DNA from 3 places in the Streptomyces sp. NPDC051452 genome. Region 1 is predicted to be linked to each of the others. Evidence: riboswitches for the same ligand, from Rfam matches in the RefSeq annotation. Region 1 holds a riboswitch; each other region holds the start of a gene.
The links. A riboswitch is a leader RNA that binds a small molecule or an ion and turns the genes downstream of it on or off. The one in region 1 is predicted to bind cobalamin.
Positions count from the first base shown of each region.

Region 2: it holds a riboswitch for cobalamin, as region 1 does, so the genes downstream of both, ACIBA9_RS00860 (ABC transporter substrate-binding protein) here and ACIBA9_RS07650 (CbtB-domain containing protein) in region 1, are expected to answer to the same signal.
Region 3: it holds a riboswitch for cobalamin, as region 1 does, so the genes downstream of both, ACIBA9_RS12520 (cobalamin biosynthesis protein) here and ACIBA9_RS07650 (CbtB-domain containing protein) in region 1, are expected to answer to the same signal.

Region 1 is NZ_JBITEB010000002.1:526,829-529,006, reverse strand. Features, by position in the region: partial or broken gene ACIBA9_RS07660 (acyl-CoA dehydrogenase family protein) at 1-33, shown strand, start outside; gene ACIBA9_RS07655 (enoyl-CoA hydratase/isomerase family protein) at 30-1,103, shown strand; cobalamin riboswitch at 1,209-1,356, shown strand; gene ACIBA9_RS07650 (CbtB-domain containing protein) at 1,394-1,615, shown strand; gene ACIBA9_RS07645 (CbtA family protein) at 1,637-2,178, shown strand, end outside.
Region 2 is NZ_JBITEB010000001.1:195,339-197,516, reverse strand. Features, by position in the region: gene ACIBA9_RS00865 (iron chelate uptake ABC transporter family permease subunit) at 1-382, opposite strand, end outside; gene ACIBA9_RS00860 (ABC transporter substrate-binding protein) at 379-1,428, opposite strand; cobalamin riboswitch at 1,483-1,661, opposite strand; partial or broken gene ACIBA9_RS00855 (short-chain fatty acyl-CoA regulator family protein) at 1,676-1,996, opposite strand; partial or broken gene ACIBA9_RS00850 (hypothetical protein) at 1,986-2,096, shown strand; gene ACIBA9_RS00845 (flavodoxin family protein) at 2,177-2,178, opposite strand, start outside.
Region 3 is NZ_JBITEB010000004.1:60,283-62,460, reverse strand. Features, by position in the region: gene ACIBA9_RS12525 (cobyric acid synthase) at 1-44, opposite strand, end outside; gene ACIBA9_RS12520 (cobalamin biosynthesis protein) at 41-985, opposite strand; cobalamin riboswitch at 1,085-1,227, opposite strand; gene ACIBA9_RS12515 (hypothetical protein) at 1,385-1,612, opposite strand; gene ACIBA9_RS12510 (anion permease) at 1,644-2,178, opposite strand, start outside.

The DNA.
Region 1 (2,178 bases):
GTGTCCCGCGGCCCGACGGAGGCGTCCGGATGAGCGGCGGCGAGGAACCCGTCCTGCTGCACACCGACGGCCGGGCAGCCCACATCGTCCTCAACCGGCCCAGGGCCCTCAACGCCCTCAACCACGAGATGGTCCGCCGCATCGACGAGGCGCTGACCGTGTGGGAGGACGACCCCGCGGTACGCACCGTCGTCATCACCGGGGCGGGGGAGCGCGGACTGTGCGCGGGCGGTGACATCCGCGCCGTCCACGACGACGCCCGCGACGGCGATGGCAGCGCCGCGGCCGCCTTCTGGCGCGACGAGTACCACCTCAACGCCCGAATCGCCCGCTACGCGAAGCCCTATGTCGCCGTCATGGATGGCATCGTCATGGGCGGCGGCGTCGGTGTCTCCGCGCACGGCAGCGTCCGGATCGTCACCGAGCGGTCGCGGATCGCCATGCCGGAGACCGGCATCGGTTTCGTCCCCGACGTCGGCGGCACCTACCTGCTCGTCCAGGCCCCGGGCGAACTGGGCACCCATCTCGCGCTGACGGGCGCCGGGATCGGCGCCGCCGACGCCCTGCTGTGCGGCCTCGCCGACCACTACGTGCCGTCCGCCGCGCTCGGGCGTTTCCTCGACGACCTCGCGGACCTGCCCGTACGAGACGTCCTGGCCCGCCATGCGCAGCCGCCACCGCGAGGTGTGCTCGCCGGGCGGCGGGAGTGGATCGACGCCTGCTACGCCGCCGACACCGTCGAGGAGATCCTCGACCGGCTGCTGACCGACGGCGGCCCGGAGGCGAAGGAGGCGGCCGAGACCCTGCTCGGCAGGTCGCCCACCGCACTGAAGGCCACACTGGCCGCCCTGCGCCGCGCCCGGCGACAGGGAACGCTGGAGCGGGTCCTCGACCAGGAGTACCGCGTCTCCTGCGCCGCCCTGAGCACCCCCGACCTGGTGGAGGGCATCCGCGCCCAGGTCATCGACAAGGACCGTAGCCCGCGTTGGTCCCCCGCCACCCTCGCCGAGGTCACCGACGCCGATGTCGCACGCTTCTTCGCTCCGCTCGGCGACCGGGAACTGGGGCTGGCCGGGCCCGGGGCGGGCACGGAGGGAGTCTGACGAGCCGAACGGCCGCCGTCCCGCCCTCACCGGTCGGCGGCGGTCCCTGATGGCGGATATGAGAGAAAGGTCGCGGCCCGGCGGACGGACACGGTCTTGGCCATGTTCGCCACACACGCTACGGTCTTGACCGATACCGACGACGGCGAAACGGAAGCCGGTGTGAAACCGGCACGGTCGCGCCACTGTGTGCGCGGCGCCTCGGCCGAGGCGCCGCGCGAGTCAGACCCGTGGCCGTCGTCCACCGCACCACCGAGATGGGACGCGAACTCCCAGAGGAGGCCCCTGCCATGGCGCAGCATGTCGCCCAGCCGACAGTCACCACTCCCGCCCTTCCCACCAAGCTGCCGCTGAAGGCGATAGCTCCCTGGGCGGTCTTCTTCGGCATCCTGATGCTGGTCCTGCTCTACTTCGTCGGCGCCGAACAGGGCGCCACCTCCGTGTTCAACGGCACGGACGTCCACGAGTGGGTGCACGACGCCCGCCACCTCCTCGGCTTCCCCTGCCACTGACACGAGGGACGCCGCACAACCATGAACTCCCCAACCGTAAGGAATCTGCTCGTCCGGGGCATGCTCGCCGGCCTGGCAGCGGGCGTGCTCGCCCTGGTCGTCGCCTACCTGCTCGGTGAGCCGAGCGTCGACAAGGCGATCGGCTTCGAGGACGCCCACTCCCACGAGCACGAGATGGAGGTCGTCTCCCGCTCCCTGCAGTCCACCGCGGGCCTCGCCACCGGCGTCCTGGTCTACGGGGTCGCCTTCGGCGGCATCGCCGCGCTCGCCTACTGCTTCGCCCTCGGCCGCGTCGGCCGGTTCGGACCGCGGGCGACCGCGCTGTTGCTGTCCGGCTGCGCACTGCTCGCCGTGTACGTGGTGCCGTTCCTGAAGTACCCGGCCAACCCGCCTTCGGTCGGCGACCCCGACACCATCGGCAAGCGGACCAGCCTGTACTTCCTGATGATGCTGCTCAGCGTCCTCCTCGCGATCGCCGCCACCCTCCTGGGCAAGCGGCTCGCGCCCGCGCTCGGTACCTGGTGGGCGACCGTGACCGCGGTGGCCGCCTTCGCCGTCGTGAT
Region 2 (2,178 bases), on a different contig from region 1:
AGGCGCCCGCCGACAGGGAGATCACGCCGCCACCCACGCCCAGCACGACCACGGCGACCGCTCCCGTGGACGCGCCGGAGGACACGCCGAGCACGAAGGGGTCGGCGAGCGGATTGCGCAGCAGGGACTGCATCACCGCCCCGCACACGGCGAGCCCGGCACCGCACACGGCGGCGAGCAGCGTGCGCGGCATCCGCAGGTTCCACACGATGCCGTCCCGCAGCGGCGCCAACGTGGCTTCGCCGAGGCCGAGATGGGCCGCGACGGACGCCCAGACGTCTCCCGTGGAGATGTCGGCGGGACCGATCGTCACAGCCACGGCGATCGACGCGAGCAGCGCGGCGACTCCGCTGCCCGTCAACAGCCAAGCGCGCACGCTCACTTGGCGAGCCCGAAGTCGCGCAGACCGGCTGCGACCTCCTCGATCCCCTCGATGGTGCGGATGGACGGGTTCATCGCTTGTCCGCTCAGCAGGACGTACCGCTTCTTCCGCACGGCGGTCAGGTTGCGGGTGGCGGGGTTGGTCTCCAGGAAGCGGATCTTGGCTGCGGCGGTCTCCGCGGTCTGCTGCTTGCGGGTCAGGTCGCCGAGCACGATCACATCGGGGTCGCGGTCGGCGACCGTCTCCCAGCTGATCTGGGGCCATTCGTCGTGGGTGTCGGCGAAGACGTTCTTCGCGCCGACCGCACGGGTGATGGCGCCCGGTGCGCCGCAGCAGCCGGCGAGGTAGGGCGACTGGGAGTTGGCGAACCAGTACATGAGCGAGACGTCGGTGGCGTCGAGCCCGGCGGTGGCCGTGCCGACCCGCTTCTTCAGGGATGCGACCAGCTTCTCGCCCCGCGCCTCCACGCCGAACGCCCGTGCCAGGTCACGTATCTCGCCGTACACGGCATCGAGGGTGAACGGCTCGCCGCGCGATCCGTCGCCGCCACTGTCGTTGTCCTTGCCCGAGCAGTCGGACGGCGAGACATACGTGGGCACGCCCAGCTTCTCGAACTGCGCGCGGGTGGCGACCCCGCCCTTGCCCAGGGTGGAGACGAACGAGGCGGTGACGAGGTCGGGTTCGGCGTCCAGGACCTTCTCGAAGGAGGGCGCGTTGTCGGCGAGGCGCGGCACGGACGTGTTCGCCTTCGCAAGGCCCTTCATCACCGGGTCGGTCCAAGTGGCCGTACCGGCCATGCGGTCGGCGAGGCCGAGGGAGAGCAGGATCTCGGTGGTGCCCTGGTTGAGGGACACGGCCCGCTTCGGCGCCGCTGTCAGGGTGACCTTCCGGCCGCAGTTGTCGAGGGTCACCGGGTATCCGGCGGCAGCGGTCCTCGCCGGCTTCGCGTCGTCGGCATCGGAGGAGCCGCAGGCGGTGAGCAGCAGGGAAGACGCGAGGAGAAACGCCGGAGTGCGGACAAGGGCGGGGGTGCGGAGCACGGGCATGCCTCTGGGGTCGGGGCTCGTACGCGGAGCCTGGCCTACGGACGTCCCTCCACGCCGAAGCGCGGAGGTGCCAGCAGGTCTTCGGACTCGGGTTCGTCCGGACGGGACGCCTTCCCGGTCTCCCAGTGGCGTTGCGTGCCCCGCCCGTCCCCCTCACCGCTGCGCGTCAGTTCCGGGTTCGCACCGGATTCCCTGGCCTCGGATGTGGCTCGACTGGCCCGCTGAGGCTATCAAGTCCGTCGTACGGTCAGATCGTGCGTTCGGTCACGGGGTACGGCACGAACGTGCTGGTGTTCTGGTCGATCCGCAGCGGCCGGCCGAGGGGCGGTGCGCTCCGCTGGGGGCGGTCGAGGCGTTCACAGACGCGGCAGCCCATGCCGATGGGGGTGGCGTCGGAAGGGTCGGTGAGGTCCAGGCCGTCGGCGTAGACGAGGCGGTGGGCGTGGCGGATCTCGCGGCCCAGGCCGATGGCGAACGTCTTGCCAGGCTCGCCCCAGTCTCCGCGGTGCCGGGTGATCGCGCGGGCCGTCCACGGGTAGCGCTGTCCGTCGGGCATCTCGGCGACCTCACGCCCGGTCAAAGGCGCGCTCACCGGCCCGGTAACCATGCTCGCCTGGTCCTTCGTCCGCGACGAGCCGGCCCTGCGCGAGACGCTGCCGCTACGGGCCTGCCCCTTGGGGCCCGGTGTCCGGCGCTGGACCGGCTGGGCGGGGCCGACGGCCGGCCGCCGGCTTTCCCCGGCGTCACGTC
Region 3 (2,178 bases), on a different contig from region 1:
CCGGCGTCGGAGGTGGTGCCGGCGACGAGGAGACCCCCGGTCACTTCCCCGCTCCCTTCACGAGTCGGCGCGCGGCGAGTGTGACGCCGAACGCGAGCAGGCCGACCCGGCGGGACAGCCGTACCGCCCGCTCGATGTCGTTGACATGGACGGGGCGCCCGGCCGCCCCGTTGAGCACCGGGCGGTGCTCGACCCGGCCGCCGTAGGCGAGCGTCCCGCCCAGGCGTACCCCGAGCGCGCCCGCGAAGGAGGCCTCCACGGGTCCGGCGTTGGGGCTCGGATGCCTTCGCGCGTCGGCCTTCCAGGCGCGCAGCGCGCCGCGCGGATCGGGCCCGGCCGCGGCGGCGAGTACGGCGGTCAGCCGGGCCCCCGGCCACCCGGCGACGTCGTCCAGGCGGGCGGAGGCCCAGCCGTAGCGGCGCAGACGAGGCGACTTGTGACCGACCATCGCGTCCAGGGTGTTGACCGCCCGGAACCCGAGCAGACCGGGCACTCCGCCCACGGCGCCCCAGACGAGCGCGCCCACGACGGCGTCGGAGGTGTTCTCGGCCACCGACTCGACCACGGCCCGGGCGATCCCGTCGGCGTCCAGCGCCTGCGGGTCCCGGCCGCACAGATGGGGCAGCCGCGCCCGGGCCGCCTCGACGTCACCGGCCCGCAGGGCGCGCCCGATGCCGAGTGCCTCCCGGGCGAGCGAGGTGCCGCCGACGACCGCCCAGGTGGCGGCGGCGGTCAGCGCGGCGGACGCGGCAGGCGAGGGGCGTACGGCCCGTGCGGTCAGCGCGCCGAGCGCGACGGCGCCGCCGGCGCACACCGCGGTGTGCACGGCGCCCCAGCCCCGGTGGTCGTGCCACAAGGCGCCTTCCACCGCGGCGGCGGCCCGTCCGAACGCGGCGACCGGGTGCCCCCGGCGCGGATCGCCCAGGATCAGGTCACCCAGCAGGCCGGCGGCGGCGCCGTACGCGTAGGAGCGATCGGCACCCATCGGCTCAGACGGCCGTGGGTAGGGGGGTGGGCCTGGTACTGGTCCTTCGGCGGCCGAGCATGGCGATCCGGGTCCTCACTCAGGGTGTCCACGCCCTGGTTCGACGAGATTCGGCGGTGAGAGTTCCTGGCTTCCCGGGAGTCTCCTCCCGGTGACAGTGGCGGGACCGCGCCGGATTCGCACCGGCTTCCTCTCTTGCCGCCGTACATGGCCCGGGCAGTCCACCATGCGCCCCGAACAGCCGTCAACCTGCCGTTGACCAGCCGTTGACCTGCGGGGGGAGGGAGCGCCGACGCCCGCCCCCGGCAGGCGTGGACACGCCGGAGGCTCCCCTCCCGGGCGACGGGAGGGGAGCCTCGGGCGTGTTCGATCAGGACGCGGCCACGATCGGCGGGCGGTTCAGGCCTTGGCCACGATCAGGTAGATGCCGTACGCCACCGCCGCCGCGCAGGCCGCGAAGCAGACGTAGGCGCCGGTGACCGCGAGGGTGGCCGAGCCGCCCTGGGCCGCGGCCTTCTCGCGCCGCGACAGGCCGTTGATGCCGAGGGTGAACAGGGCCACCAGGCCCACCGTGAACACCAGGCTGGTGCCGAAGACGGAGCCGAGGGCCGCCCAGTCGATCGTCATGATGTTTCCTTCAGTACCTGAGGGCTCGGGGTCAGACCGTGGCGGCCGGCGGGGTCGCCGGAGCGGGGACCGAGGCGGCGGGCTGCGCGGGGCCGGCGGCCTGCTGCGGGAAGGCGAGAGCCGACTGCTCGGCGACGGCGGCCGTGGGAGGCGGGATCACCGCGGCGATGGCGGTGGTCACCACCCCGGCCGGCTCCTCCGTCTCGGTGACGACGTCCGTGTGGTCGACGACCTCACGGCGGGAGATCTTCCAGATCGCGGCGCTCGCGGCGACCAGGAAGACGGCGACGAGGGCGGTGCCCCAGTCACCGAGGTCGGTGACCGATTCGGCGCCCGCGCCGACCAGCGCGGCGGCCGGCAGCGTCAGCACCCAGGCGACGACCATGCGGGTCGCGGTGGACCAGCGGACCACACCGCCCTTGCGGCCCAGACCGGCGCCCATCACCGAGCCGGAGACGACGTGGGTGGTGGAGAGGGAGAAGCCGAGGTGGGCGGAGGCCAGGATCGCGGTCGCGGCGCTGGTCTGGGCGGCGAAGCCCTGGCGCGGCTCCAGGTCGGTCAGGCCC